2 linked regions of the Sphaerotilus montanus genome follow. The protein of the gene in region 1 interacts with the protein of each later gene in a pairwise test. Links are inferred from orthologs where the notes say so. Each region holds a gene or a part of one and is shown in the gene's direction. Other genes may lie near its edges.

Region 1 (9,692 bases):
CGGGATGCCCAGCGTCAGCAGCGGGATCAGCGTGGCGGTGATCGCGGCGTTGTTGGCCGCTTCCGGACCGGCCACACCCTCGATCGCACCCGTGGTGCCGAACTCTTCCTTGTGCTTCGACAGCTTCTTCTCGGTCGCGTAGCTCAGGAAGGTCGGGATCTCGCTGCCGCCGGCCGGGATGGTGCCGAAGGGGAAGCCGATGAAGGTCGCGCGCAGCCACGCCGGCCACGAGCGGCGCCATTCCAGCCTGGTCATGTGGACCGAGGTCAGCGTGTTCTGCGTCTCGACCACGCGGCCCTGGAACAGCACCGCGTACAGCGCCTCGGCCACCGCGAACAGGCCGACCGCGACCAGCACGACTTCCATGCCGTCCATGAATTCGGGCACCCCGCCGGTGTAGCGGGCCTGGCCGGAGATCTGGTCGATGCCGATCAGGCCCATCGCCAGACCGACACCGAGCGCCGTCAGGCCGCGCAGCGTGCTCTGACCCAGCACCGCGCTGACGGTGCAGAAGGCCAGCAGCATCAGCATGAAGTATTCCGGCGGGCCGAGACGGATGGCGTAGGTGGCCACGAGCGGCGCGAACATCGTCACCAGCACGGTGGCGATGGTGCCGGCCACGAACGAGCCGATCGCCGCGGTGGCCAGTGCCGCCCCGGCACGGCCGTTCTTGGCCATCTTGTTGCCTTCGAGTGCGGTGACCATCGAGCCGGCCTCGCCCGGCGTGTTCAGCAGGATCGAGGTGGTCGAGCCGCCATACATCGCGCCGTAGTAGATGCCGGCGAAGAAGATCATCGACGCCGTCGGCTCCACCTTCAGCGTGATCGGCAGCAGCATCGCCACCGCGGTGGCCGGGCCGATGCCGGGCAGCACGCCGACCGCCGTGCCCAGCGTGCAGCCGACCAGCGCCCACAGCAGGTTGATGGGCGTGCCCGCCGTCAGGAAGCCCTGCAGCAGGTTGTTCCAGATGTGCAGTGCATCCATGTCAGAGCCATCCCGTGGCGGTGAGTCCGGGCAGGCTGATGGCCAGCGCCTTCGTGAACATCCAGTAGACCGGCGCCGAAATGGCGATGCCGATCAGGCTGTCGGTGATCCAGGCGCGCGGGCGCAGGTCCAGCCGCCCCTCCGACGCCTTGAAGCCGCGCACCGCCAGCACGAAGCACAGGGCGCAGCTGAGGATGAAGCCGATCTTCGTGATCAGCAACGCGTTGAGGAGGATGCCGGCAGTGACCCAGGCGAAGCCGGGCCAGTCGCCCCGGTCGGCGCCGTCGGTCTCGTCCATGTCGCGGAAGCCGCCGGTGCGGGCCTCCCAGACAAGCCAGACGCCGCACAGGCCGAGCAGTCCCGACACCACCCAGGGCAGGAAATTCGGACCGACACCAGCGTAGCCCGCATCGGAAGAAATGGAGGTCGCCCCCCACGCCAGACCCAGTGCCAGCACCACCACACCGGCACCCAGCCAGGTCTGGTGGCGCCGGGCATCGGCCGGCAAAGCGTCACGCACCGTGTCGGTCATGGCTCAGATCATCCCGGCCTTGACCATCGTCGCCCGCAGCGACGCGAACTCGCGCTCGACGAACTCGTCGAAGGCCGTGCCTGCCAGCCAGGCGTCGGTCCAGCCGTTCTTCTCCATCGCCTCGGCCCAGGCCTTGGACTTGACGGTCTTCTGCAGCAGGTCGGTCAGCGCCTTGCGCTGGGCGGGCGTGATGCCGGGGGCACCGTAGACCCCGCGCCAGTTGCCGATCTCGACGTTGAAGCCCTGCTCCTTCATCGTCGGCACGTTCGGCGCCAGCTTCAGGCGGGTCGGCGAAGTGACGCCGATCGGGCGCATCTTGCCGGACTCGATGTACTGCTGGAACTCGCTGTAGCCGCTGCCGCCGACCGAGACGTTGCCACCCAGGATGGCCGCGATCGCCTCGCCGCCGCCACGGAAAGGCACGTAGTTGATCTTCGTCGCGTCGACACCGATCTCGCGCGCCAGCATGGCCGCGGCGATGTGCTCGGTCGATCCACGCGAACCACCGCCCCACTTGACGCTGCCGGCATCCTTCCTGACGGCCTCGACGACGTCCTTCATCGTCTTGAACGGCGACTCGGCCGGCACCACGAAGACGTTGTATTCGCTGGACAGGCGCGCGATCGGCGTCGCGGCGGTCAGCGAGACCGGCGGCTTGCCGGTGATGATGCCGCCGATCATCACGGCGCCCATCACCATCAGCGTGTTCGGGTCGCCCTTGCTGCCGTTGACGAACTGCGCCAGACCGATCGCACCGGCCGCACCGCCCTTGTTCTCGTACTGCACGGTGCTGACCGCGCCGGCGTCCTGCATCGCCTTGCCCAGCGCGCGGCCGGTGCCGTCCCAGCCACCGCCCGGATTGGCCGGGATCATCATCTTGAGGTTGACATCGGCGGCCTGCGCGGGCAGCACGCCCGCAGCGGCCATGGCGGCCAGGGACTTGAGGAAGGTGTCGCGACGCATGGGAGAACTCCTGGGCGGATGGTGGTGGGACGGTTCTGAACGGGACAGGGAGGATGGTCGCCGCGCTGTCTGTCAAACGGCTGTCCGGGGACCTAGGGGAAATGCGGGGTTCCGGTCGGACAGGATCGATTCCCGGACGCGCTAGGCTTGCCACCATGAAACTCCTGCTGATCGAAGACAACGCCACGATGCAGACCACGCTGCGCCGCGCCTTCGAGCGGCGCGGCATCCAGGTCGTCAGCTGCGACGACGGCGCCCGCGCGCTCGACCGCTGGGAAGCGAGCCAGCCCGATGTCGTGCTGCTCGACCTGAGCCTGCCCGGGCTGGACGGGCTGGAGGTGCTCAGCCGCGCCCGCAGCGCCGGCTGGAGCACGCCCGTGGTGATCCTGACCGCCCGTGGCACGGTGGGTGACCGCATCCTGGGCCTGAACACCGGTGCGGACGACTACCTCGCGAAACCGTTCGATCTGGACGAACTGGAGGCCCGGGTGCGGGCGCTGGTGCGCCGCTCCGGTGCCGCCTCCGGCGGAGCGGGCCGACCGCCGGACGCCTTCTGCGGCCTGCGCGTGGACGCCGACAGCGGCGCCGTCTACCTGCACGATGCGCCGATGGAGCTGACCGCGCGCGAACTCGCCCTGATGCGCGCGCTGCTCGCGCGGCCCGGCCACGCGGTGGCGCGCGAGCGGCTGTTCGATCTGGTGTTCCCGGGGGAAGCCGACGTGCAGGCCGAGGCCATCGAGGTGGTCGTCTACCGTCTGCGCAAGAAGCTTGCCCAGACCGGCGCACAGCTTGTCACGCTGCGCGGCCTGGGCTATCTGCTCAAGGCCGTGCCCTGACCTCCATGCCGGACCGCCTGTCGCTCCTTGCACGCTGGCGCCAGCTGCACGAGCACCTGTCGCTGCGCGCCTACCTGCTGCTCGGCATCCTGGGGCCGGTGGTGGTGCTGGTGCTGGTCAACACCCTCAGCGTCTACCGGGAGGCCCTGGAATCGGCCGACACCGCCTACGACCGCCCCCTGCTGGCATCGGCCAAGTCGATCGGCGAGCATCTGGACATCGCCCGCGATGCCCATGGCCAGGGCACGGTCGTCACGGCCACCGTGCCCTACTCCGCGCTCGAAGCCTTCGAGGCCGACAACCGCAGCCGGATGTACTTCCGCGTCAGCGACACGCAGGGCCGGATGATCTCGGGCTTCGAGGACCTGCCCGTCTGGCACGGCCAGCTGCCCGCGCGCAGCGTCTATGCCGCGCTGGTCGATTTCTACGACGCCGAGTTCCGCGGCCAGCCGGTGCGGGTGGCCGTGCTGCTGCAGCCGGTGGCCGGGAGCGAGGGGGTCGGCATGGCCGTGATCCAGGTCGCCGAGACGCTGGAGCTGCGCCGCACGCTGGCCCGTGCGCTGCTGCTGGGCACGCTGTGGCGGCAGGCCGCGCTGATCGCGGTGATCGCGGGCGTGGTGGTCTGGGTCGTGCAGCGGGCGACGCGGCCGGTGCGCCAGCTCAGCGCCCAGCTGCAGCAGCGCGGCGACGGCGACCTGACCCCGCTCGTGGCCGACGAGGCCCCGCGCGAGCTGCAACCGCTGATCGATGCCAACAACGCGATGATGGCGCGGCTGTCCCAGCTGCTCGACCACCAGAAACGCTTCGTGCGCGACGCCTCGCACCAGCTGCGCACCCCGCTGGCCGTGCTCAAGACGCAGGTCCAGTCGGCCCGCCGTGGCGACATCGATGCCAGGCAGGCACTGGCCGAGATCGAGCACACCGTGGACGGTGCCACCGAACTGGCCAACCAGATGCTGGCACTCGCCAAGGTCGAACAACTGCGCCAGCAGGGCCAGGCGCCGGTGCTGGACTGGGACCGCCTGGTGCGCGACGTGGCGCTCGACCTCTCCGCGCTGATCGCCGACCACGGGCTGGAGTTCTCGATCGAGACCGACAACGCCCCCGTGCGCGCCCACGCCTGGGCCCTGCGGGAACTCGTGCGCAACCTGCTGCACAACGCCATCAAGTGCTCCCCCGATGGCTCGGCGCTCGCCATCCGGCTGCGCAGCGACCCGCGCCACGCCACGCTGACGATTGCCGACAGCGGCCCTGGCATCCCGGCTGCGCAGCGCATGCACCTGTTCCGCCCCTTTGCGGCGGGCCGCAGCGCGGACAACCTGCGCTCCGGTGCCGGCCTGGGACTGGCCATCTGCCAGGAGATCGTGCAGTCGCTCGGCGGTGCGCTGGTGCTGGACAATCGCACCGCCCCCGACGGGCACACCACCGGGCTGGACGCCACCGTGCGCCTGCCCCTGGCCGATCCACCGCCCTCCGAATCCTTCACCAGCCGATGAGCAGCAAGTCCCGCCCTCCCGCCCCGCCCGCGCCGATGCCAGGCCAGCGCCTCGACAAGTGGCTGTGGGCCGCACGGTTCTTCAAGACCCGCACCCTGGCGGGTGACGAGATCGAGCGTGGCCGCGTGCTGGTCAATGCCCAGCACGCCAAGCCTTCGCGCGAAGTGCGACCGGGCGACCGCCTGAGCCTGCGCCAGGGCAACAGCCCGGTGCCACGCGAGGTGCAGGTGCTCGGGCTGTCGGAAGCCCGTGGCCCGGCACCCCAGGCGCAACGCCTGTACGCCGAAACACCCGAGAGCATCGCCGCCCAGGCCGAGTGGCAGGTCCGCCGGCCGTACGCGGTCGACCCGGCCGTGGCCATGGAGCAGGGCCGCCCCACCAAGGCAGACCGCCGCCAGCTCGTCGAGTGGCAACGCTGGAGCGCGTCGCTCGACGACGAAGCCTGACCGCGGCAGCCGCAGTCAGTGGCGCGTCGTGCGCAGCTTGATCTTGCGGGCGGCCATCTGCAGCCCGTCCGCCGACAGCGTGCCCTCGACTTCGATCTGGCTCGACGTGCCGGCCAGCGCCACCAGGGCCGCCATGGTCAGCGGCTCGCGCAGATAGAGCGAGTCCGACCAGGTGACCGTCAGCACCGCCCCCCCCGCCTGGTGGCGCATGGTCAGCTTGCGCGCCACGGCGTCCGCGGTCAGCACCAGCCCGTGGCGCTCCAGCCGGCTCTTGGTGCCCGCCGGCTCCGGCGCACAGACCACCGTGCTGGCCGTCAGGCCCTGCGCGGTGGACGCCCCCCGCACCTCGACATACAGCCCGTCCGCCAGCGACGGCGCACGGCAGGCGGCCAGATCGATCCGCGCGGACGGCGCCAGCGTCACCACGGTGTCGCGCAGGCGGAAGGTGCCGGCCGTGGCCGACCAGTCGTCCAGCGTGCCCCGCAATTCGGCAACGGCGGCTGCAGTGCCCAGGCGCTCGATGCGGGTCGCCCGCCAGCGGCCGCTGCTGTCCAGCACGGCCGTGGCCTGCACGTACGCCCCGTCCCCCAGCGCCTGCCCCGGCGACACGATCTGCGTGTCGGCCTGGACCAGCAGCCCCACCCCGTCCAGCTCGAACGTGCTCCCGGTCCAGGCACCGACCAGTCCGGCGCGGCCCAGGGTGCTGGCCACACCGGCGCTGCCGCTGCCGGCTGTGCCGACCGACATCACCTGCACCAGGCTGGCACCGAGGACCAGCGTGGCCGGATCAAACGCCGACTCGGGAGCGAACACGGTCACCGTGCGGCCGTCGAGCAGGGCGATGCCCTGCGGCTGCAGGGCGGCGGCCGATGGCAGCTCCACCGTCAAGGCCCCCAGCCGGAAACTGCGCGCACCGCCGCTGCCGGCTGCCGACAGCGCGGCCACCGCCCCGCTGACCCGCACGCCGGGGAGCGCGCTGCGCCGGGTGATGCGCGTGGCCACCAAGCGCACGTCGGTCGGGCCGGATCCGGTGCGCTGGGTCAGCGCGTGCACGTCCACCGCATCGCCGAGCTGCAGGTCGGCCAGGCCACTCAGCGGTGACTCGAAGGTGGTCACCGGTCCGCGGGCCGGGTCGCTGTTGACGGTGACCGTCTGGCCCAGCACGCCGATGGTGTCTGCAGTGCGCTCGCTGACGCGGCCCGAGACACTCGGCAGCAGCTCGATGCGCTGCAGCACTTGCGTGCCCGCAGCATCCGTGCCGAACTCCAGCGACACCCGGTGCCCCAGACGCACATCGCCCACCTCGACGTCGGTGCCATTGCGGCTGATCTCGGTCTTCGCGGCACTGTCGTCATGGCGGGTGCCATCGACGATCACGCTGCCCAGACCCGACACCGTGCCCACGTTCAGGCCCACCAGCACCGGGCTGCCGGTACCATTGGTCCCCACGCTGCCGCCGCCACAGGCGACCAGCACCGCCAGCAGCCCGGCCACCAGCGCCGCCGCCAGCCCGATCCGTCGATTCGAAACCCGCATCTGTTCATCTCCTGCCTGATCCACCCCAGCCATTCAGTCCTCCCGGGGGTTGGTCGATTTATTCACTTCAAGATGGTAATAAATCCCGAAGCGCACCCGGGTGTTCCGGTCATCGGAATGATCCGGTGTCGGCTGGCGACCACGCTCCGCCTCCAGCGCGATCTGCGCGCGCGCCTCGCGCACCATGCTCTCCAGTGCCACGCCCCAGAGCTGTCGCGCCACGTCACCGAGGTGGCTCGCGGCCGCCAGACTCAGCCCGTCGGCAAAGACGCTCTGTTCAAGCCGGCGCTCGGACGGCGCCTCGGCCTGCAGGTTGTGCACCGCAGCGGCGATGTGGTCAGCCACGTTGACCGCCATCGTGCGCACGGCCGCCGGATCATGCAGAGGCAGGACGAATCGATCGGACAGCAGACGCACCCGCTCGGGCTGCACCTCGACCAGTTGCAGCCGCTCCAGCTCTTCCAGCAGCGTGCGGGGATGGACATCGCGCGAGGCTTCGCGCGCCAGCGCCTCGAAGCTCGGAGCGGGACCATGCCGCGGCAGATCCCGCCGGATCTCGCCGGCCGGTTCCCGGTAGTCCGGATCGGTGATCCACTGCGAGAAGAGCACCGATGCCGGCGTGGGTGTCAGGCGCGCGGCAGGTGCCGGCGTGCCGGCAGGCTCGTGGTGCGCTTCCATGAAGGCACGCACTTCCTTGCGGTGGATGCCGGTCAGCACGCTCAGCGCGGAATCGGTCACGCGGCGTCCGCGCCGGGCCAGGTCATCGTGGGCTTCGGACAGGTAGACACCGCGCAGGGTACGTACCAGCGCATTCAGCGGGATGCCCTGCACCAGCAGCCAGCGCACCAGAGGCGCCAGCATCACGGCAACATCGTCGAGCGACTGCTCGGCAGGGGTGGGCAAAATCGGATCGGTCATCGTCAGCAAACGTGCCCACACCCCGGCCGAACTCCCCCGGCCGCACAGCGTGCGGACATTCCAGTCCGCAAGTGTGACAGTTATCACGTCGCCAGCCGGGCGTGATTCGTCAACTTCTGTCACCTGACCCCTTGAAGTCTGCAGGGTCATCCTCATTTCGCAATCCAGTCGCTGCAAAAACAGGCCAGGAAAAGACTCTCCAATGTCCGACACCCAGAACTCCGCTCCCTACCAAGACACCGAGCCCGCGTCGCTGCACACCACGTCCGCCGACACGGCCGAGGCCGCCGCCAGCGAGGCCGCTGCCCGCATCGCCGAACTCGAAGCCAAGAACGTCGAGCTGGCCGATGCCTACCTGCGCGCCAAGGCCGAGGCCGACAACACCCGCCGCCGTGCCGACGAGGAAATCGCCAAGTCGCGCAAGTTCGCGGTCGAAGGCTTCGCCGAAAGCCTGCTGCCGGTGAAGGACAGCCTCGAAGCCGCACTGGCCACCCATGCCAGCGGCCAGGGCTCGCCCGAGCAGGTGCTCGAAGGCGTGAACATCACGCTGCGGCAGCTGGTGCAGGCGCTGGAGCGCAACAAGGTCGTCGAGATCAGCCCTCCAGTCGGCACGAAGTTCGACCCGCACCAGCACCAGGCCATCAGCGTGGTGCCCGCCGACCAGGACGCCAACACCGTCGTGATGGTGCTGCAGAAGGGCTATCTCATCGCCGAGCGGGTGCTGCGCCCGGCGCTCGTCACCGTGGCCGCGCCGAAGTAAGGCCTTGACCCAGCACAAATAACAGGCCTGTCCGGCGTTCCAGGGCCTCGATCCCCCTTGAAACCGGCCGGACAAGCCACAGATCACAGACAACCAAACAATTTCCGGAGCTTCAACACCATGGGCAAGATCATCGGCATCGACCTCGGCACCACCAACTCGTGTGTCTCCATCATGGAAGGCAACACCACGAAGGTGATCGAGAACAGTGAAGGCGCGCGCACGACGCCGTCCATCATTGCGTACCAGGAAGACGGCGAGATCCTCGTCGGCGCCTCGGCCAAGCGCCAGGCGGTCACCAACCCGCGCAACACGCTGTACGCGGTCAAGCGCCTGATCGGTCGCAAGTTCACCGAGAAGGAAGTGCAGAAGGACATCGACCTGATGCCCTACACCATCGCGGCAGCCGACAACGGCGACGCCTGGGTGGAAGTGCGCGGCAAGAAGATGGCGCCGCCGCAGGTCTCGGCCGAAGTGCTGCGCAAGATGAAGAAGACCGCCGAGGACTACCTCGGTGAAGAAGTGACCGAGGCCGTGATCACGGTGCCGGCCTATTTCAACGACGCGCAGCGCCAGGCGACCAAGGACGCCGGCCGCATCGCCGGTCTGGACGTCAAGCGCATCATCAACGAGCCGACCGCCGCCGCACTGGCCTTCGGTCTGGACAAGCACGGCAAGGGCGACCGCAAGATCGCGGTGTACGACCTGGGTGGCGGCACCTTCGACGTGTCCATCATCGAGATCGCCGACGTCGACGGTGAAATGCAGTTCGAAGTGCTGTCGACCAACGGCGACACCTTCCTGGGCGGCGAAGACTTCGACCAGCGCATCATCGATTTCATCGTCACCGAGTTCAAGAAGGAACAGGGCGTCGACCTGACCAAGGACGTGCTGGCCCTGCAGCGCCTGAAGGAAGCCGCCGAGAAGGCGAAGATCGAGCTGTCGAACTCGTCGCAGACCGACGTGAACCTGCCGTACATCACGGCCGATGCCTCGGGCCCGAAGCACCTGAACATCAAGCTGACCCGCGCCAAGCTGGAGTCGCTGGTGGAAGAGCTGATCGAGCGCACGATCGCCCCCTGCCGCACCGCGATGAAGGATGCCGGCGTCTCCGTCAGCGCCATCGACGACGTGATCCTGGTCGGCGGCATGACCCGCATGCCCAAGGTGCAGGACAAGGTCAAGGAGTTCTTCGGCAAGGAACCGCGCAAGGACGTGAAC
Region 2 (16,142 bases), 2.2 Mb from region 1 along the record:
CACCAGCGCGGCATCCAGCGCCTGTGCCGAGCGGCCCAGCACCCAGCGCAGCGGCTGCGGCAACAGCGGAAACAGGTGCATCGGCGGCACGGCCGTGGCCACGATCTGGTGGACACCGGCCAGCTCGCGCGCACAGGCTTCGAGCGCGTCGAGGTGGGCGGTCCAGCGCCGCGGGCTGGTCTGGCGGACGGTGTCGTTCACGCCGAGTGCCGTCACCATCACGTCCGCCGGTGGCAGCCGGCCCTGCGCCGACAACTCGCGCAGCGCCGAGGTCGCGTCCGCCGTGGTCCAGCCGGTGCGCGCGACCAGCTGCCAGGCGATCGGCGCCTTGAGCCGCCGCGTCAGCGCCTGGCTCAGCCGACCGGCGAGCGCTTCGTTCTGCGTCGCCGCACCCACCCCCGCCCCCGAGGAATCGCCCACGATCAGCACCCGCAGCCGTGGCATCGCGCTGCTGTGGCGGTCCATGCCGGCCAGACCGAGGCGCGGGCCGGTGGCTTCCGGCAGACGGGGTGCTTCCCGGCGCACCTGCCGTCCCTGCCAGATCAGCAGTGGGGACAGGGCAACTTTGGCGGCGGTGAAGGTGGGCATCGGCAGGCTGGCGCGCTCGGGCGGCGCGTTCGGGAAGGGCAGGTGGGGCGTTCAGGTGAACGACGAAAAATCGGGCTTGCGCTTCTGGAAGAAGGCCTGGAAGGCTTCCTGTGCCTCGGGGCTGCGCAGCCGCTCGGAGAAGATCGCTGCCTCGCTGGCGATGACGGCGCGCACCTGCTCGCGCTGCGGGGCACGCATCAGGCGCTTGCTGTCGCGCACGGCGCCCGGCGGCAGCGCATTGAAGCGCTCGGCGACGCGGCGGGCGTGGTTGACCACTTCGCTGGTCGGCAGCACGGCGTTGGCCAGACCACAGTCGACCGCGTCCGCGCCGGTGAACGGGTCGCCGAGCAGCAGCTTCTCGGCGGCCTTGGCGTGGCCCATCAACTGCGAGACCAGCAGGCTGGAGCCGTATTCCGGCACCAGACCCAGCCCGACGAAGGGCATCGCCAGCCGGGCCTCGTCGCTGACGTAGACAAAGTCGCAGTGCAGCAGCATGGTCGTGCCGATGCCGATCGCCGCGCCCGTGACGGCCGCGACCACCGGCTTCTCGCACTCCAGCAGCGCCAGCATGAACTGGAACACCGGCGAGTCCATGCCCTGCGGCGGGCGCTGCATGAAGTCTTCCAGGTCGTTGCCCGAGGTGAACACGCCCGGCTGCCCGGTGATCAGCACGGCGCGCACCGACGCATCGGCCTGTGCGGCGCGCAGTGCGTCGGCCATGGCGGTGTACATCACCATGGTCAGGGCGTTCTTCTTTTCCGGGCGGGCAATTTCGATCGTGGCCACGCCGTTGAGGGTGGCGGTCTTGATGCTCATGGGGTCTCCTCGGGCAACTGGGAATGGTAAGTGCGCTGCAACAACCGTTCACGACCGATTGTTGCGTGTGAAACAAAAAAGCCGCTGCACACGGCGGTGCAGCGGCTCGGGCGGTCACCGTGGAACCGTCCTGGGTGGCGACGGGTTCAGACGCGCTCGAAGATGCCGGCGGCGCCCTGGCCGGTGCCGACGCACATCGTCAGCATGCCGTATTTCAGGCCATGGCGGCGCAGCGCGTGGACCAGCGTCGCGGCGCGGATGGCGCCGGTGGCCCCCAGCGGGTGGCCGAGCGCGATCGCGCCGCCCATGCGATTGACCTTCGCCGGGTCGAGACCCGTGGTATTGATCACGGCCAGCGCCTGTGCAGCGAAGGCTTCGTTCAGCTCGATCCAGTCCAGGTCGCTCTGCTGCAGACCGGCGCTGCGCAGCGCGGCGGGGATCGCCTCGATCGGGCCGATGCCCATGATCTCCGGCGGCACGCCCTTGCTGGCGTAGCTCACGAAGCGCGCCAGCGGTGTCAGGCCGTGCTGGCGGATCGCCTTCTCGCTGGCCAGGATCAGGCACCCGGCGCCGTCGCTGGTCTGCGAGCTGTTACCCGCGGTGACACTGCCCTTGGCGGCGAACACCGTCCGGAGCTTGCCCAGGCCTTCGAGCGTGGTGTCGGGGCGGGCGCCTTCGTCGCGGTTCACCGTGCGGGTGCGGGTGCGGATCTCGCCGGTGACGAGGTCGGGCGTGCGCTCGACGACGTCCACCGCCGTGGTCTCGGCGTCGAATTCGCCCGCCGCCTGTGCGGCCAGCGCCTTCTGGTGCGACGCCAGCGCGAAGGCGTCCTGTGCCTCGCGGCTGACACCCCACTGGTTGGCCACCTTCTCGGCGGTCAGGCCCATGCCGTAGGCGATGCCGATGTTCTCGTCGCGCTCGAAGATCGAGGGGTTGAAGCTCGGCGTGTTGCCGCTCATCGGCACCATGCTCATGCTCTCGGCGCCGCCGGCGATCATCACGTCGGCCTCGCCGACGCGGATGCGGTCGGCGGCCATCTGGATCGCGCTCAGGCCCGAGGCGCAGAAGCGGTTGACGGTGATGCCGCCCACCGTGTTCGGCAGCCCCGCCAGCAGCGCGGCGACGCGGGCCATGTTCAGCCCTTGCGGACCTTCGGGCATGGCGCAGCCGATGATGGCGTCCTCGATGGCCTTCGGGTCCAGCGTCGGCACTTGCGCCAGCGCGCCGCGCATGGCGGCCACCAGCAGGTCGTCCGGGCGGGTGTTGCGGAAAAAGCCGCGGTGCGACTTGCCGATCGGCGTGCGGGTGGCGGCGACGATGTAGGCGTCTTGCAGTTGCTTGCTCATGTGTGTGTGCTCCGTCGGCCGGGTCAGTTGCGCACCGGCTTGCCGGTCTGCAGCATGCCCATGATGCGTTCCTGGGACTTGGGGTGTTCGAGCAGCGCGCAGAAGTGCTTGCGCTCCAGCGCCATCAGGTACTCCTCGGTGACGAGGGTGCCCGCATCCACCTCGCCGCCGCAGACCACGTCCGCGATCAGGCTGGCGATGTGGAAATCGTGCTGGCTGATGAAGCCGCCGTCGCGCATCCCGACCAGGCTGGCCTTGATGGTGGCGATGGCGCTGCGGCCGGCGACCGGGAACATCGCCTTGACCGGCGCGCGGTAGCCGGCGTTGGCCAGCGCCTTGGCCTGGCTGAGGGCAACGTGCAGCAACTCGTCCTTGTTCGGCACGACGATGTCGCTGTCCAGCAGGTAGCCCAGCTTGCGCGACTCCAGCGCGCTGGTGCCGACGGTGGCCATGGCTGCGGCCTGGAAGCCGTCCTTCAGGAAGGCGAGCAGGTCGCTGCCCGGCACGCTCGCCGCGCGTTCCGCCGCCCGGCGTGCCACGTAGGTCAGCCCGCCGCCGCCCGGGATCAGCCCGACGCCGACCTCGACCAGCCCGACATAGCTCTCCATCGCCGCGACCCGCTGTGCGCAGTGCACCGCCAGTTCGCAGCCGCCGCCCAGCGCCATGCCGCGCACGGCAGCCACCACCGGCACGCTGGCGTAGCGCACGCGCAGCATCATGTCCTGCAGCTTCTTTTCCTCGGGCGCGATGCCCTTGGCGCCGAGTTTCATGAACACCGGCATCAGCGATTCGAGGTTCGCGCCGGCCGAGAACACGTCATCCGGCGACCAGATCACCAGACCCTGGTAGCCGGCTTCCGCGAGTTCGACCGCCTTCAGCAGCCCTTCGGTCACGGTCGGGCTGATCAGGTGCAGCTTGGCCGTGATGCTGGCGATCAGCACCTCGCCGTCCAGCGTCCAGACGCGCACTTCTTCGTTGCGGAACACCTCGGTGCCGCTCTTCAGCGGATCGACGGCGCCAGCGCCCACGAGGCTCTCGGGGAAATGCTGGCGCTGGTAGACCGGCAGCGCCGAGCGCGGCACGTAGGTGCCCGCCGCGGCGGACCACGATCCTTCCAGCGTGTGGACGCCCGTGCGGCCGTCGAACACCCAGGCCGGCAGCGGTGCGTTGCACAAGGCCTTGCCCGCGTCGATGTCTTCCTGCACCCACTTGGCCACCTGCTGCCAGCCGGCTTCCTGCCACAGCTCGAACGGCCCTTGTTTGGCGCCAAAGCCCCAGCGCATCGCGAAGTCCACCTCGCGCGCCGAGTCGGCGATCGTCGCCAGGTGCACCGCGACGTAGTGGAAGCTGTCGCGCAGGATCGCCCACAGGAACTGCGCCTGCGGGTTGCTGGATTCGCGCAGCAGCTTCAGCCGCTCGGCTGCGGGCTTCTTCAGGATGCGGTCGATGATCGGGTCGGCCTTGCCCCCCGACGGCACGTACTCGCCCTTGGCCGCGTCCAGCCGCAGGATGTCGCGGCCGGCCTTCTTGTAGAAACCGGCGCCGACCTTCTGCCCCAGCGCGCCCTTGGCGATCAGCGCCGACAGCACCGGCGGTGTCGCGTAGGACGGGAAGAAGGGGTCGTTCGCCTTGTCCGGGCCGAGGTTGTCCTGCAGCGTGCGGATGACGTGCGCCATCGTGTCCAGGCCGACCACGTCCGCGGTGCGGAAGGTGCCGGAGCTGGCGCGGCCGAACTTCTTGCCGGTCAGGTCATCGACCAGGTCGACGCTCAGGCCGAACTGCTGCGCCTCGTGGATGGTGGCCAGCATGCCGGCGATGCCGACGCGGTTGGCGATGAAGTTGGGGGTGTCCTTGGCGCGCACGACGCCCTTGCCGACGGTCGAGGTGACGAAGGTTTCGAGCTGGTCGAGGTAGCGCGCCTCGGTGGTCGGCGTGGGAATCAGCTCCACCAGGTACATGTACCGCGGCGGGTTGAAGAAGTGGATGCCGCAGAAACGCGGCTTCAGCGCGTCCGGCAGGCCGTCCGACAGCGTCGTGATCGACAGGCCGGAGGTGTTCGAGGCGAGGATGGCGTGCGGCGCGATGAAGGGCGCGATCTTGGCGTAGAGGTCGTGCTTCCAGTCCATGCGCTCGGCGATCGCTTCGATCACGAGGTCGCAGTCCTTCAGCAGGTCCAGGTGCTCCTCGTAGTTCGCGGCGCGGATGCGGCTGGCATCGTCGCCCACGCCCAGCGGCGCGGGCTTGAGCTTCTTGAGGTTGTCGATGGCCTTCTGCGCGATGGCGCTCTTCGGGCCTTCCTTGGCGGGCAGGTCGAACAGGATGACCGGCACCTGGACATTGACCAGATGGGCGGCGATCTGCGCGCCCATCACGCCGGCGCCGAGCACGGCGACCTGGCGGACATTGAAACGGCTCATGAGGGCTTCCTTGTGAGATTCGGGATCTTCGTTTTGGGGGCGTGATGGGCGTTATTCGACGCGGATCCAGGTCTGCGTGCGACCCAGCAGCGGTGCGCCGATGTAGCCGCGCACCTCGATGCGCTTGCCGCCATCCACGGGCTTCATGCGCACCTTGTAGGTCTTGCCGTTGTTCGGGTCGAGGATCTCGCCACCGTCCCACAGCGCCTTGTCGTCCAGATTGGCCCGGACGCCCTTGACGATGGTCATGCCCAGCACGGGCTGGTCCTTGCGGTCGTCGCTGCACAGCTCGCAGCGGGCGTCCTGCTTGGTCGCGTCGAACACTTTCTCGACCTTGGCCGAGAAGGTGCCTGCCGTCTCGGTGATGCGCACCAGCGACTTCTCGGTCTTGCCATCGTCGTCGATGGTTTTCCACAGGCCGGCGGGCGTGGACTGCGCGGCAGCGGCCAGCGAGGCGCCGGCCAGCGCGAGGGCGATCAGGGTGGTTTTCATGGTGTGCCTGGTCTTGCTCCCTCCCCCAGCGGGGGAGGGTTGGGGTGGGGGCTTCGCGGGATCAGAACATCGCTTCGTCCATCGCCATCAGCGGCGCGAGGCCGGCGCGGGCGGTGCGGATCAGCGACGCCGTCTCCGGCAGCAGCTTGGCGAAGTAGAAACGCGCGGTGTGCAGCTTGGCGACGTAGAACGGATCCGGGTTCGCGCCTTGCTCCTTGAGCTTGTCGAGCGCCACCTTGGCCATGCGCGCCCAGAAGTAAGCGAACACGAGGTGCCCGACCACGCGCAGGTAATCCACCGCCGCCGCACCCACCTCGTCCGGGTTGCCGAAGGCCTTCATGCCCAGCTCGGTCGTCAGCTTGGTTACCTTGTCGCCGATGTCCGCCAGCGGGTTGATGAACTCCTGCATGTCCTCGCGGATGCCTTCTTCCTCGACGAACTCGGCGATCTTCTTGCCAAAGGCCTTGAGCTTCTTGCCGTTGTCGGCCAGCACCTTGCGGCCGAGCAGGTCCAGCGACTGGATCGTGTTCGTGCCCTCGTAGATCATGTTGATGCGGGCATCGCGCACGTACTGCTCCATGCCCCACTCGCGGATGTAGCCGTGGCCGCCGAAGACCTGCATGCAGTGCGAGGTGGCGATCCAGCCGTTGTCGGTCAGGAAGGCCTTGATGATCGGCGTCAGCAGCGCGACTTCATCGGCACTGGCCTTGCGCACGTCCTCGTCCGGGTGGCTGAGCTCCTGGTCGAGCATCAGCGCCGTGTGCACGCACAGCGCGCGGCCGGCTTCGGCATAGGCGCGGGCGGTCAGCAGCATCTTGCGCACGTCGGGGTGCACGATGATGGGATCGGCGGCCTTCTCCGGCGCCTTCGGGCCGGACAGGGCGCGCATCTGCAGGCGGTCCTTCGCATACGCGACGGCGTTCTGGTACGCCACTTCGGTCAGCCCGAGCGACTGCATCCCGACGCCCAGGCGGGCGGCGTTCATCATCACGAACATGGCGGCCAGGCCCTTGTGCGGCTGGCCCACCAGCGTGCCGACGGCGTCTTCGAGCACCAGTTGCGCGGTGGCGTTGCTGGTGATGCCCATCTTGTGTTCGAGGCCGGCGCAGAAGATGCCGTTGCGACCGCCGAGCGAGCCGTCCGCGTTGACGTGGAACTTCGGCACGATGAACAGCGAGATGCCCTTCGAGCCGCTCGGGGCGTCCGGCAGGCGGGCCAGCACGAGGTGGATGATGTTGGCGGCCATGTCGTGCTCGCCAGCGGAGATGAAGATCTTGGCGCCGTTGAGCTTGTAGGTGCCGTCGGCCTGCGGCTCGGCCTTGGTGCGCAGCAGGCCCAGGTCGGTGCCGCAATGCGGCTCGGTCAGGCACATCGTCCCGGTCCACTCGCCGCTGCTCAGCTTGGGCAGGTAGGTGGCCTTCTGCTCGGGCGTGCCGTGGGCGTGCAGGCTTTCATAGGCGCCGTGCGACAGGCCCGGATACATCGTCCAGGCCTGGTTGGCGCTGTTGAGCATCTCGTAGAAGCACTGGTTCACCACGTGCGGCAGGCCCTGGCCACCGTAGGCCGGGTCGCAGCTCAGCGCCGCCCAGCCGCCTTCGACGTACTGCGCATAGGCTTCCTTGTAGCCCTTGGGGGTGCGCACCTCGTGGGTGGTCTTGTCGAGCGTGCAGCCTTCCTCGTCGCCGCTGCGGTTCAGCGGGAACACCACCTGCGCGGCGAACTTGCCGCCTTCTTCGAGGATGGCATTGACGGTGTCGACATCGACCTCGGCGTGGGCCGGCATCTCCTTGAAGGTCTCGGTGACCTGCACGAGTTCGTGCAGCACAAATTGAAGATCACGCAGGGGCGGGTTGTACTGGGGCATGGAAGTCTCCTCGACGAGGGCGGTGATCGGGGTGAATCAGTCAATCGGACAAACTGTCGGAAAGCGGCGCGCCGGCAACCGTGACCGGCTGCGGATACCCGGCAACAGATCAGCCGGGCAGCGCCCGGTAGCGGGCCAGCACATTCAGGAACCCCTGTTCGGCCCGCTGGACCGAACCGGGGGTGCGCAGGAACCGGGCATCGTGGTGCAGCGCCAGCACCAGCCCGTGCAACTCGAACAGCATCTGGCGCGCATCGGTGTCGGCGCGCAGGTGGCCTTCTTCCCGGGCGATGGTGATGGCGCGCTCCAGGCCGGTGTGCCAGGTGCGCACCATGTCCACCAGCGCGTCGCGCACCGGGCCGGGCCGGTCATCGAACTCGACCGCGCCGCTGATGTAGATGCAGCCCGAGTCGATCTCGATGCTGACCCGCGCCAGCCAGCGGCGGAACATCGCCTCCAGCCGCGGCAGGCCGCGCGGCTCGCGCAGCGAGGGGTAGAACACCTCTTCCTCGAAGCGTGCGTGGTATTCGCGGATGACCGACATCTGCAGTTCTTCGCGGGAGCCGAAGTGCGCGAAGACGCCGGACTTGCTCATGCCGGTGATGTCGGCCAGGTGGCCGATCGACAACCCCTCCAGTCCCTTCTGCGACGCCAGGCTCAGGGCGGCGTCCAGGATCGAGGCACGCGTCTGCTGGCCCTTGTGGACAGCACGGGCGCCGGATCGGGCGGGCCGGGTGGCAGCGAGTGGGGTAGAGGTCACGGTGGGCAATAAAACGAACGATCGTTCTATTCTGATCGAAGAACCCCGCCGTGCCACTGCGGATCACCCTTGTGGGACTAGAGTCAAAACTCTAGCCTGATCCAGGTGGGCAGCCCCGCACGGTCTGCTCTATGCTCACGCAAGGACCTTGCCATGGATGTGCTGCAACTCGATGTCTCGGGTCGCCCTCAGGCCTGGATTTCACCCCGGGAGGCGGCCAACCTCTATGTCTGCGATGCCGTCGCGTGGACAGTGGGCGAGCCGTGCCTGGTGCTGCATGGCGGCATCCAGCGGGTCACCGGGTTGCAGTCCTTGCTGGCGCTGCATCCGATCATCGCGGTGCGCGGTGCGGTGCCGACGCGCGCCTGGCGCCAGGTCCCGGCGCTGACCAATCCGAAGCTGTTTGCCCGCGACCGCCACGTCTGCGCCTACTGCGGCCAGCACGCCCGGGACGAGCAGCTCACCCGCGAACACATCGTCCCCACCTCGCGCGGTGGCGAGGATTCGTGGATGAACTGCATCACCGCCTGCCGCGGATGCAACGGCCGCAAGGGCAATCGGCTGCTGCAGGAGTGCCGGATGGAATTGCTTTACCTTCCGTACATCCCCAGCCTGCACGAGGACATGATCCTCAAGGGGCGGCGCATCGTCATGGACCAGATGGAGTTCCTGCTTGCCGGCGTGCCGCGTCACAGCCGCCTGCATGGCTGAACAGACCAGCGCCGCGACTCCGACCACGCACAACACAGGTTCCCACCATGAAAGCACTCTTCGCCACCACCCTGGCCGCCGCCGCACTCCTGCTCGGCGCCTGCAGCACCACCAGCCCGGACGTGATCCGCCCTGGTGACGCCCAGCGCCTGTCCACCGTGCAGGACGCGGTCGTGCTCAACGTGCGCCCGGTCGTCGTCGAAGGCCAGCAGCAGGGCATCGGCGGCACCTCGGGCGCTGTCGTCGGCGGCATCGCTGGCAGCACGGTCGGCGGGCGGCGCGAGGGCATCGTGGTCGGCGTGCTCGGCGCGGTGGCAGGCGCCGTCATCGGCAACTCGATCGAGCGCTTCGGCACGCGCGAGGAAGCGGTCGAGATCCTGCTGCAGCTGCCCAGCGGCGAGCGCCGGGCGCTGGTGCAGGCCAAAGGCAACGAGACCTTCGTGCCCGGCGAGGCGGTGATCCTCGTCTCGACGGGCGGCAAGACCCGCGTGATGAAGGCGCGCTAGACCGCGGCGAGCGCCTGGTCGAGGTCGGCCATCAGGTCGTCGATGTGCTCGATGCCGACCGACAGGCGCAGCATGTCCTCGCTGACGCCGGCCTTGGCGAGTTCCTCGGCGTTGAGCTGGCGGTGCGTGGTCGAGGCCGGGTGCGTGGCCAGCGACTTGGCGTCGCCGATGTTGACCAGCCGCGTGAACAGCTTGAACGCATCCAGCACGCGCGCCCCGGCTTCGCGTCCACCTTCCTTCAGACCGAAGCTCAGGATGCCCGAGGCCCGGCCGCCCATCTGCTTCTGCACCAGCGCATGGTCCGGGTGGTCGGCCAGTCCGGCGTAGTTCACCCAGGCCACCTTCGGGTGGCTCTTGAGGAAGGTGGCCAGCGCCAGCGTGTTGTCGCAGATGCGGTCCATGCGCAGCGCCAGCGTCTCGATGCCTTGCAGGATCAGGAAGGCGTTCATCGGCGAGATCGCCGCGCCCATGTTGCGCAGCGGCACGACGCGGGCGCGGCCGATGTACGCCGCCGGGCCGAGTGCCTCGGTGTAGACGACGCCGTGGTAGCTCACGTCCGGCTCGTTCAGGCGCTTGAAGCGTTCCTTGTGCTGCGCCCACGGGAAGGTGCCGGAGTCGACGATGGCGCCGGCGACGCTGTTGCCGTGGCCGCCCATGTACTTGGTCAGCGAATGCACGACGATGTCCGCGCCGTGCTCGATCGGGCGGCACAGGGCGGGGGAGGGCACCGTGTTGTCCACGATCAGCGGCACGCCCGCGGCATGGGCCACGGCGGCCAGCGCGGCGATGTCGGTGACGTTGCCCAGCGGGTTGCCCACCGATTCGCAGAAGATGGCCTTGGTGCGCTCGTCGATCAGCGCGGCGAAGGTTTCCGGCTTGGTCGCGTCGGCGAAGCGGGTCGTGATGCCCATCTGCGGCAGCGTGTGCGCGAACAGGTTGTAGGTGCCGCCGTAGAGCTGGCTGGCCGAGACGATGTTGTCGCCGGACTCGGCAATCGTCTGGATCGCGTAGGTGATCGCCGCCATGCCGGAGGCCACCGCCAGCGCCGCGAGGCCGCCTTCGAGCGCCGCGACCCGTGCTTCCAGCACGGATTGCGTCGGATTCATGATCCGGGTGTAGATGTTCCCGGCCACTTTCAGGTCGAACAGGTCCGCGCCGTGCTGCGCGTTGTCGAAGGCGTAGGCGACCGTCTGGTAGATCGGCACCGCGGCGGCCTTGGTGGTCGGGTCGGGGCTGTAGCCGGCGTGGACGGCGAGGGTTTCGAGCTTCATCGGGGGGCTCCTGTCGGTGGGGTCAGTGTTCTTGTTCGGCGTGCAGGCGTTTGTGGATGCGCTGGGTCGTGGTCCAGACCGCCCACAGCACCAGCGGAATCATCGCACCGGCGAACAGGTCCGGGTTCACGGGAACACCCGCAACCTTCGCTGCCTTCGCGCCGTAGTACAGCAGGCTCATCACGTAGTACGAGATCGCCGCGATCGACAGCCCTTCCACGGTCGATTGCAGGCGCAACTGCAGCTCCTGCCCGCGCGTGAGCTGGGCCAGCAGCTGCTGGTTCTGCGTCTCGGTGGCGATGTCCACCCGCGTGCGCAGCAGGCCGCTGGTGCGCTCGATGCGTTGTGACAGCGCAGCCAGCCGCTGCGCCGTGGCGGCCACCGTCGCGATGGCGGGCGTGAGCCGGCGCTGCATGAACTCGCCGATGCCCTGCGTGCCGGAGATGGGCTTCTCGCGCAGCTCGGCGATGCGCTGGCCGACGATGGCGTGGTAGGCCTGCGTGGCGGAGAAGCGGTACTGGTGCACCGCGGTGGCGCGCTCGACCTTGGCCGCCAGCGCCACCAGCGTGTCGAGCAGTTCCTGGTCGGTGGCCTGCTTGTTCTCCAGCCGGGCGGTGATGTCGGCCAGCGCCGCCTCGGCCTCGCCCAGCACCGGCGCCAGCGACTTGGCCGCCGGCAGGCCGCGCAGCGCCATCAGGCGGTAGGTCTCCAGCTCCAGCAGGCGCTGCGAGATGCGGCCGGCACGGGTCTCGGTGGTGCTGGCCGGCGCGATCACCAGCATGTGCTCGAAGCCGCTGTCGCGCAGCCGGAAGGCTGTCACCGCGATCGAGTGGCCATAGGTGCCCATGATCGAGGCCACCACGCTGCGTCCGCCCAGCCACTGCTGGCCCAGGCGTGCGGTCGCCGGGGCGTTCGAGATGTCGCCGATCACCATGGCGAGCTTGATGGCGGCCACCGTGCGGCCGGGGATGGCGCGCAGCCAGTCCGCATCGACCGCCAGCGTGTCCAGCGCGGGCGACTCCGGCGCATCCAGACCGGCGCCCTCGGGCAGTGCCTGGACGATGGAGTAGCGGGTGAACTCGCTGTGGCGCTCCCACTTGAGGGTGCAGTTGCCCAGGCGGATCCGCAGGAAGCTGCTGCTCAGATCCGCCAGCCGCAGACCATCCTGGCCGGGCAGGCGCTTCAGATGTGCCCACTCGTCTTCCCGGCGCACCCCGTCGTTCAGGACCGCGACATAGACCACCAGTGCCGGCAGCCGGATGCGGGCCGTTGGCCGTGCATGGACCTCGTTGTGCAGGATTGCGCGGAGATCATCGTCCGGGGGCAGGGCGGTTCGGGCGTCGGGCAGGGTGTTCATGGGCATGTCGGGCGGGGAGCACGGAGAGGCAGGCCGGGAGCAGCCCCAGAAGATTAGCGGTTTCTCTGCGGGGCTCCTCTTGAAAGCGCCGGGAGCGTTCCTATAATCAGTCCTGTTAGCACTCGCCACCGGTGAGTGCTAGTGACCCACCCACTGAATTCGTTCTGTATCTAGGAGATGCAATGAAACTTCGTCCTCTGCACGACCGCGTCATCGTCAAGCGTCTGGAACAAGAAACCAAGACCGCCTCGGGCATCGTGATCCCCGACAACGCCGCAGAGAAGCCCGACCAGGGTGAAGTGCTGGCCGTCGGCCCGGGCAAGCGCAACGACAAGGGCGACTTCATCGCCCTGAACGTTGCCGTGGGCGATCGCGTCCTGTTCGGCAAGTACAGCGGCCAGTCGGTCAAGGTTGATGGCGACGAACTGCTCGTGATGCGCGAAGAAGACCTCTTCGCCGTCGTCGGCAAGTAATCCCGTCCCTTCATTCATTCAAGATTCCGGAGTCAGAACATGGCAGCTAAAGACGTTATTTTTGGTGCAGACGCCCGTCACCGCATGGTTGAAGGCGTGAACATCCTGGCCAACGCGGTCAAGGTCACGCTGGGCCCGAAGGGACGCAACGTCGTTCTGGAGCGCTCGTTCGGCGCCCCGACCGTGACCAAGGACGGTGTCTCGGTCGCCAAGGAAGTCGAACTGAAGGACAAGCTGCAGAACATGGGCGCGCAGATGGTCAAGGAAGTCGCTTCCAAGACCTCCGACAACGCCGGTGACGGCACCACCACCGCCACCGTGCTGGCGCAAGCCATCGTGCGCGAAGGCATGAAGTACGTGGCCGCCGGCATGAACCCGATGGACCTGAAGCGCGGCATCGACAAGGCGGTCACCGCCCTGGTTGCCCAGCTGAAGGCCGCTTCGAAGGCCACGACGACCACCAAGGAAATCAGCCAGGTCGGCTCGATCTCCGCCAACAGCGATTCGTCGATCGGCGAGATCATCGCCAAGGCGATGGACAAGGTCGGCAAGGAAGGCGTCATCACCGTCGAAGACGGCAAGTCGCTGGACAACGAACTCGACATCGTCGAGGGCATGCAGTTCGACCGCGGCTACCTGTCGCCGTACTTCATCAACAACCCGGAAAAGCAGTCGGCGATCCTGGACAACCCCTTCGTGCTGCTGTACGACAAGAAGGTGTCCAACATCCGTGACCTGCTGCCGACGCTGGAGCAAGTCGCCAAGGCTGGTCGCCCGCTGCTGATCGTCGCTGAAGACGTGGACGGCGAAGCGCTGGCCACGCTGGTGGTGAACACCATCCGCGGCATCCTGAAGGTCGTGGCTGTCAAGGCTCCGGGCTTCGGCGACCGCCGCAAGGCCATGCTGGAAGACATCGCCATCCTGACGGGCGGCAAGGTCATCGCCGAAGAAGTCGGCATGTCGCTGGACAAGGTCACGCTGGCCGATCTGGGCCAGGCCAAGCGCGTCGAAGTGGGCAAGGAAAACACCATCATCATCGATGGCGCCGGTACCGCCGACATCATCGAAGCGCGCGTCAAGCAGATCCGCATCCAGATCGAAGAAGCGTCGAGCGACTACGACCGCGAGAAGCTGCAAGAGCGCGTGGCCAAGCTGGCCGGCGGTGTGGCCGTCATCAAGGTCGGTGCTGCCACCGAAGTCGAGATGAAGGAAAAGAAGGCCCGTGTCGAAGACGCGCTGCACGCGACCCGTGCCGCCGTCGAAGAAGGCATCGTGGCTGGCGGCGGCGTGGCCCTGCTGCGTGCGCGTCAGGCTGCTGGCGTCATCGCCGGTGACAACGCGGACCAGGACGCCGGCATCAAGCTGGTCCTGAAGGCCATCGAAGCCCCGCTGCGCGAAATCGTGGCCAACGCCGGTGGCGAGCCGAGCGTGGTCGTGAACGCCATCCTGGCTGGTTCGGGCAACTACGGCTTCAACGCCGCCAACGACACCTATGGCGACATGATCGACATGGGCATCCTGGACCCGACGAAGGTCACCCGCACCGCGCTGCAGAACGCCGCGTCGGTCGCATCGCTGATGCTGACCACCGAGTGCATGATCGCTGAAGCACCGAAGGACGAGTCCGGTGCTGGCGGCATGGGCGGCGGCGGCATGGGCGGCATGGGCGACATGGGCGGCATGGGCATGTAATGTCCGCTGCCTGAGCAACGCTCAGCGCACAAGCGAAAAGGGCCGCAGCGATGCGGCCCTTTTTTTGTCTGGTCTGGTTCGGTCTGTCGAAGGGCTGGTTACCCCCGCAAACAAGGGTGACGTGTCCTGTTCAGCGCACCTGCAAAGTGACATTTTTTGGCAGTGACCGGCTTGCCAAGCACCGATTCCTGTCGTTCCAACCGGGCAGCAGCGGGCGATTCAGGGCGTTTCTGCGTGATTCCAGGCTGGCACGGCCCCTGCACTGCAGAAATATCTCCACCCCCATTGCAGGAAGCAACATGAAGCGAGTTCAACAAGGTTTCACGCTGATCGAACTGATGATCGTCGTGGCGATCATCGGCATCCTGGCCGCCGTCGCGCTGCCGGCGTATCAGGACTACACGGTCCGGGCCAAGGTTTCAGAAGTTGTGCTGGCTGCTTCGTCGTGCCGTACAAGCATTACCGAGGCGGTCCAGTCATCAAACGTCGCAGATGTGTCCGCTGTGCTGCCAACGAGCTGTAGCGTGACCGCTACCAAGTTCGTGACAAGCGTGGCGGTCGATGCGAACGGTGTCGTCACCGTTGTTGCTAACCACAGCAATCTCAATCAGTTGACTTCGACGACGAACGCGCTGACGCTGGTCCCGATCCAGAGCAGCACGACCGCCCTGGTCGGTACAGCTGATGGTGGCAAGACGATCGCTGGCTGGCGCTGTGGTCTGGCTGCTGACGGCACCACGATCCCGGGCAAGTATCTGCCGGCATCCTGCCGCGGCGTCTATCCGTGATGCAATTTGCCTGAGCTAGGCTTGGGCTCTTGTCCACGGTTTGAAATCGCAAATGCGCCTCCGGGCGCATTTGTCGTTTCAGGGTTCCGGACGGTGGCCTCGCTATGATCAGCCACTCATGACCTCGCCCGATCACCCCCCCGTCTCCTTTCTGCCACTGGCCCTGCTGGCGGTGGCGCTTCCTTTCCTGATCGCCGGCAGCATGCCGCCCACCTCGACCTACTTCAACCAGGTCGTGGCCTTCGGTGGCTGCGGGGTCTGGTTGCTGGTCTGGGCATTGACCGCGCGGCCCAGCCTCTCGTCACAGCCGTCCTCGGGGGCGACGAAGCTGCTGCTGGTCGCCGGTGCGCTGCTGGTCGCGGCCATCCTCACGTCCAGCACGCCGTGGGGCCAGCGCCTGGCGCCGCTGGCGTGCCTGGTGCTGGCCGGTGCGCTGGTGCATGCCACGGCCGCCGCCACCCGCGCCGGTCGCATCGACGACTGGGTCACCCCGCTGATGACGGCGCTGCTGGTGGCCGGGCTGCTGAGTGTCGTGGTCGGCGTGGTGCAGGTGTTTCGCCCCGAACTCGCCGATGGCCGCCTGATCTCCTTCCCCACCATCGCCGGCCGCGCCATCGGCAACATGCGCCAGCCGAACCAGCTCTCCACGCTGTTGCTGTGGGCGGCAGCGGCCGCCGTCTGGCTCGGTGTGCGCGAGCGCCAGCCCCTGGCCGTGCTGGCGGCCGTGCTGAGCGTGCTGGTCTTCAGCGTGGCGCTGACGGCCTCCCGCACCGGGCTGGTCGGCGTGGTGCTGCTGGCGCTCTGGGGCGCGGTCGACCGGCGGCTGCCGTCCCCGGTGCGCTGGCTGCTGCTGGCCATGCTGCCGCTGTACGCGCTGAGCTGGTGGGGGCTGGAGCAGTGGCTCTCGGCGCACGGCGTGATGTTCTACGGCGAGGACCAGCTCAAGAAGACGCTGCACGGCGACCCGAGCAGCTCGCGCGGCAAGATCTGGTCCAACACCTGGGACATGGTCCGCACCCATCCGTGGACGGGTGTCGGGTTCGGGGCCTACAACTTCATCT

What was found.
Region 2: the proteins of grpE (region 1) and groL interact in binary tests that used the Escherichia coli proteins (3 or more experiments, as listed by UniProt). The link is inferred for Sphaerotilus montanus from one-to-one orthologs.

Annotation. Positions count from the first base shown.
Region 1 is NZ_JACCFH010000001.1:313,330-323,021, forward strand. The notes cover bases 6,836-9,692. They hold grpE (nucleotide exchange factor GrpE), read left to right. Parts: upstream 6,836-7,913; coding sequence 7,914-8,471; downstream 8,472-9,692. Other genes in these bases: BDD16_RS01380 (DUF6502 family protein), read right to left, coding at 6,836-7,711; dnaK (molecular chaperone DnaK), read left to right, coding at 8,592-9,692. Outside these bases: BDD16_RS01345 (tripartite tricarboxylate transporter permease), read right to left, coding at 1-984; BDD16_RS01350 (tripartite tricarboxylate transporter TctB family protein), read right to left, coding at 986-1,516; BDD16_RS01355 (Bug family tripartite tricarboxylate transporter substrate binding protein), read right to left, coding at 1,520-2,479; BDD16_RS01360 (response regulator transcription factor), read left to right, coding at 2,635-3,315; BDD16_RS01365 (sensor histidine kinase), read left to right, coding at 3,321-4,811; BDD16_RS01370 (RNA-binding S4 domain-containing protein), read left to right, coding at 4,808-5,257; BDD16_RS01375 (DUF5666 domain-containing protein), read right to left, coding at 5,273-6,793; more of BDD16_RS01380, read right to left, coding at 6,827-6,835. UniProt on the Escherichia coli protein: Participates actively in the response to hyperosmotic and heat shock by preventing the aggregation of stress-denatured proteins, in association with DnaK and GrpE. It is the nucleotide exchange factor for DnaK and may function as a thermosensor.
Region 2 is NZ_JACCFH010000001.1:2,511,054-2,527,195, forward strand. The notes cover bases 12,048-14,966. They hold groL (chaperonin GroEL), read left to right. Parts: upstream 12,048-12,640; coding sequence 12,641-14,293; downstream 14,294-14,966. Other genes in these bases: BDD16_RS11400 (DUF3422 family protein), read right to left, coding at 12,048-12,128; groES (co-chaperone GroES), read left to right, coding at 12,311-12,601; BDD16_RS11415 (pilin), read left to right, coding at 14,593-14,966. In the rest of the region: BDD16_RS11350 (SGNH/GDSL hydrolase family protein), read right to left, coding at 1-588; BDD16_RS11355 (enoyl-CoA hydratase), read right to left, coding at 640-1,404; BDD16_RS11360 (acetyl-CoA C-acyltransferase), read right to left, coding at 1,551-2,750; BDD16_RS11365 (3-hydroxyacyl-CoA dehydrogenase/enoyl-CoA hydratase family protein), read right to left, coding at 2,774-5,167; BDD16_RS11370 (DUF2147 domain-containing protein), read right to left, coding at 5,219-5,659; BDD16_RS11375 (acyl-CoA dehydrogenase C-terminal domain-containing protein), read right to left, coding at 5,721-7,523; BDD16_RS11380 (TetR/AcrR family transcriptional regulator), read right to left, coding at 7,633-8,292; BDD16_RS11385 (HNH endonuclease), read left to right, coding at 8,437-8,994; BDD16_RS11390 (outer membrane lipoprotein), read left to right, coding at 9,042-9,500; BDD16_RS11395 (O-acetylhomoserine aminocarboxypropyltransferase/cysteine synthase family protein), read right to left, coding at 9,497-10,771; more of BDD16_RS11400, read right to left, coding at 10,794-12,047; more of BDD16_RS11415, read left to right, coding at 14,967-15,081; BDD16_RS11420 (PglL family O-oligosaccharyltransferase), read left to right, coding at 15,200-16,142.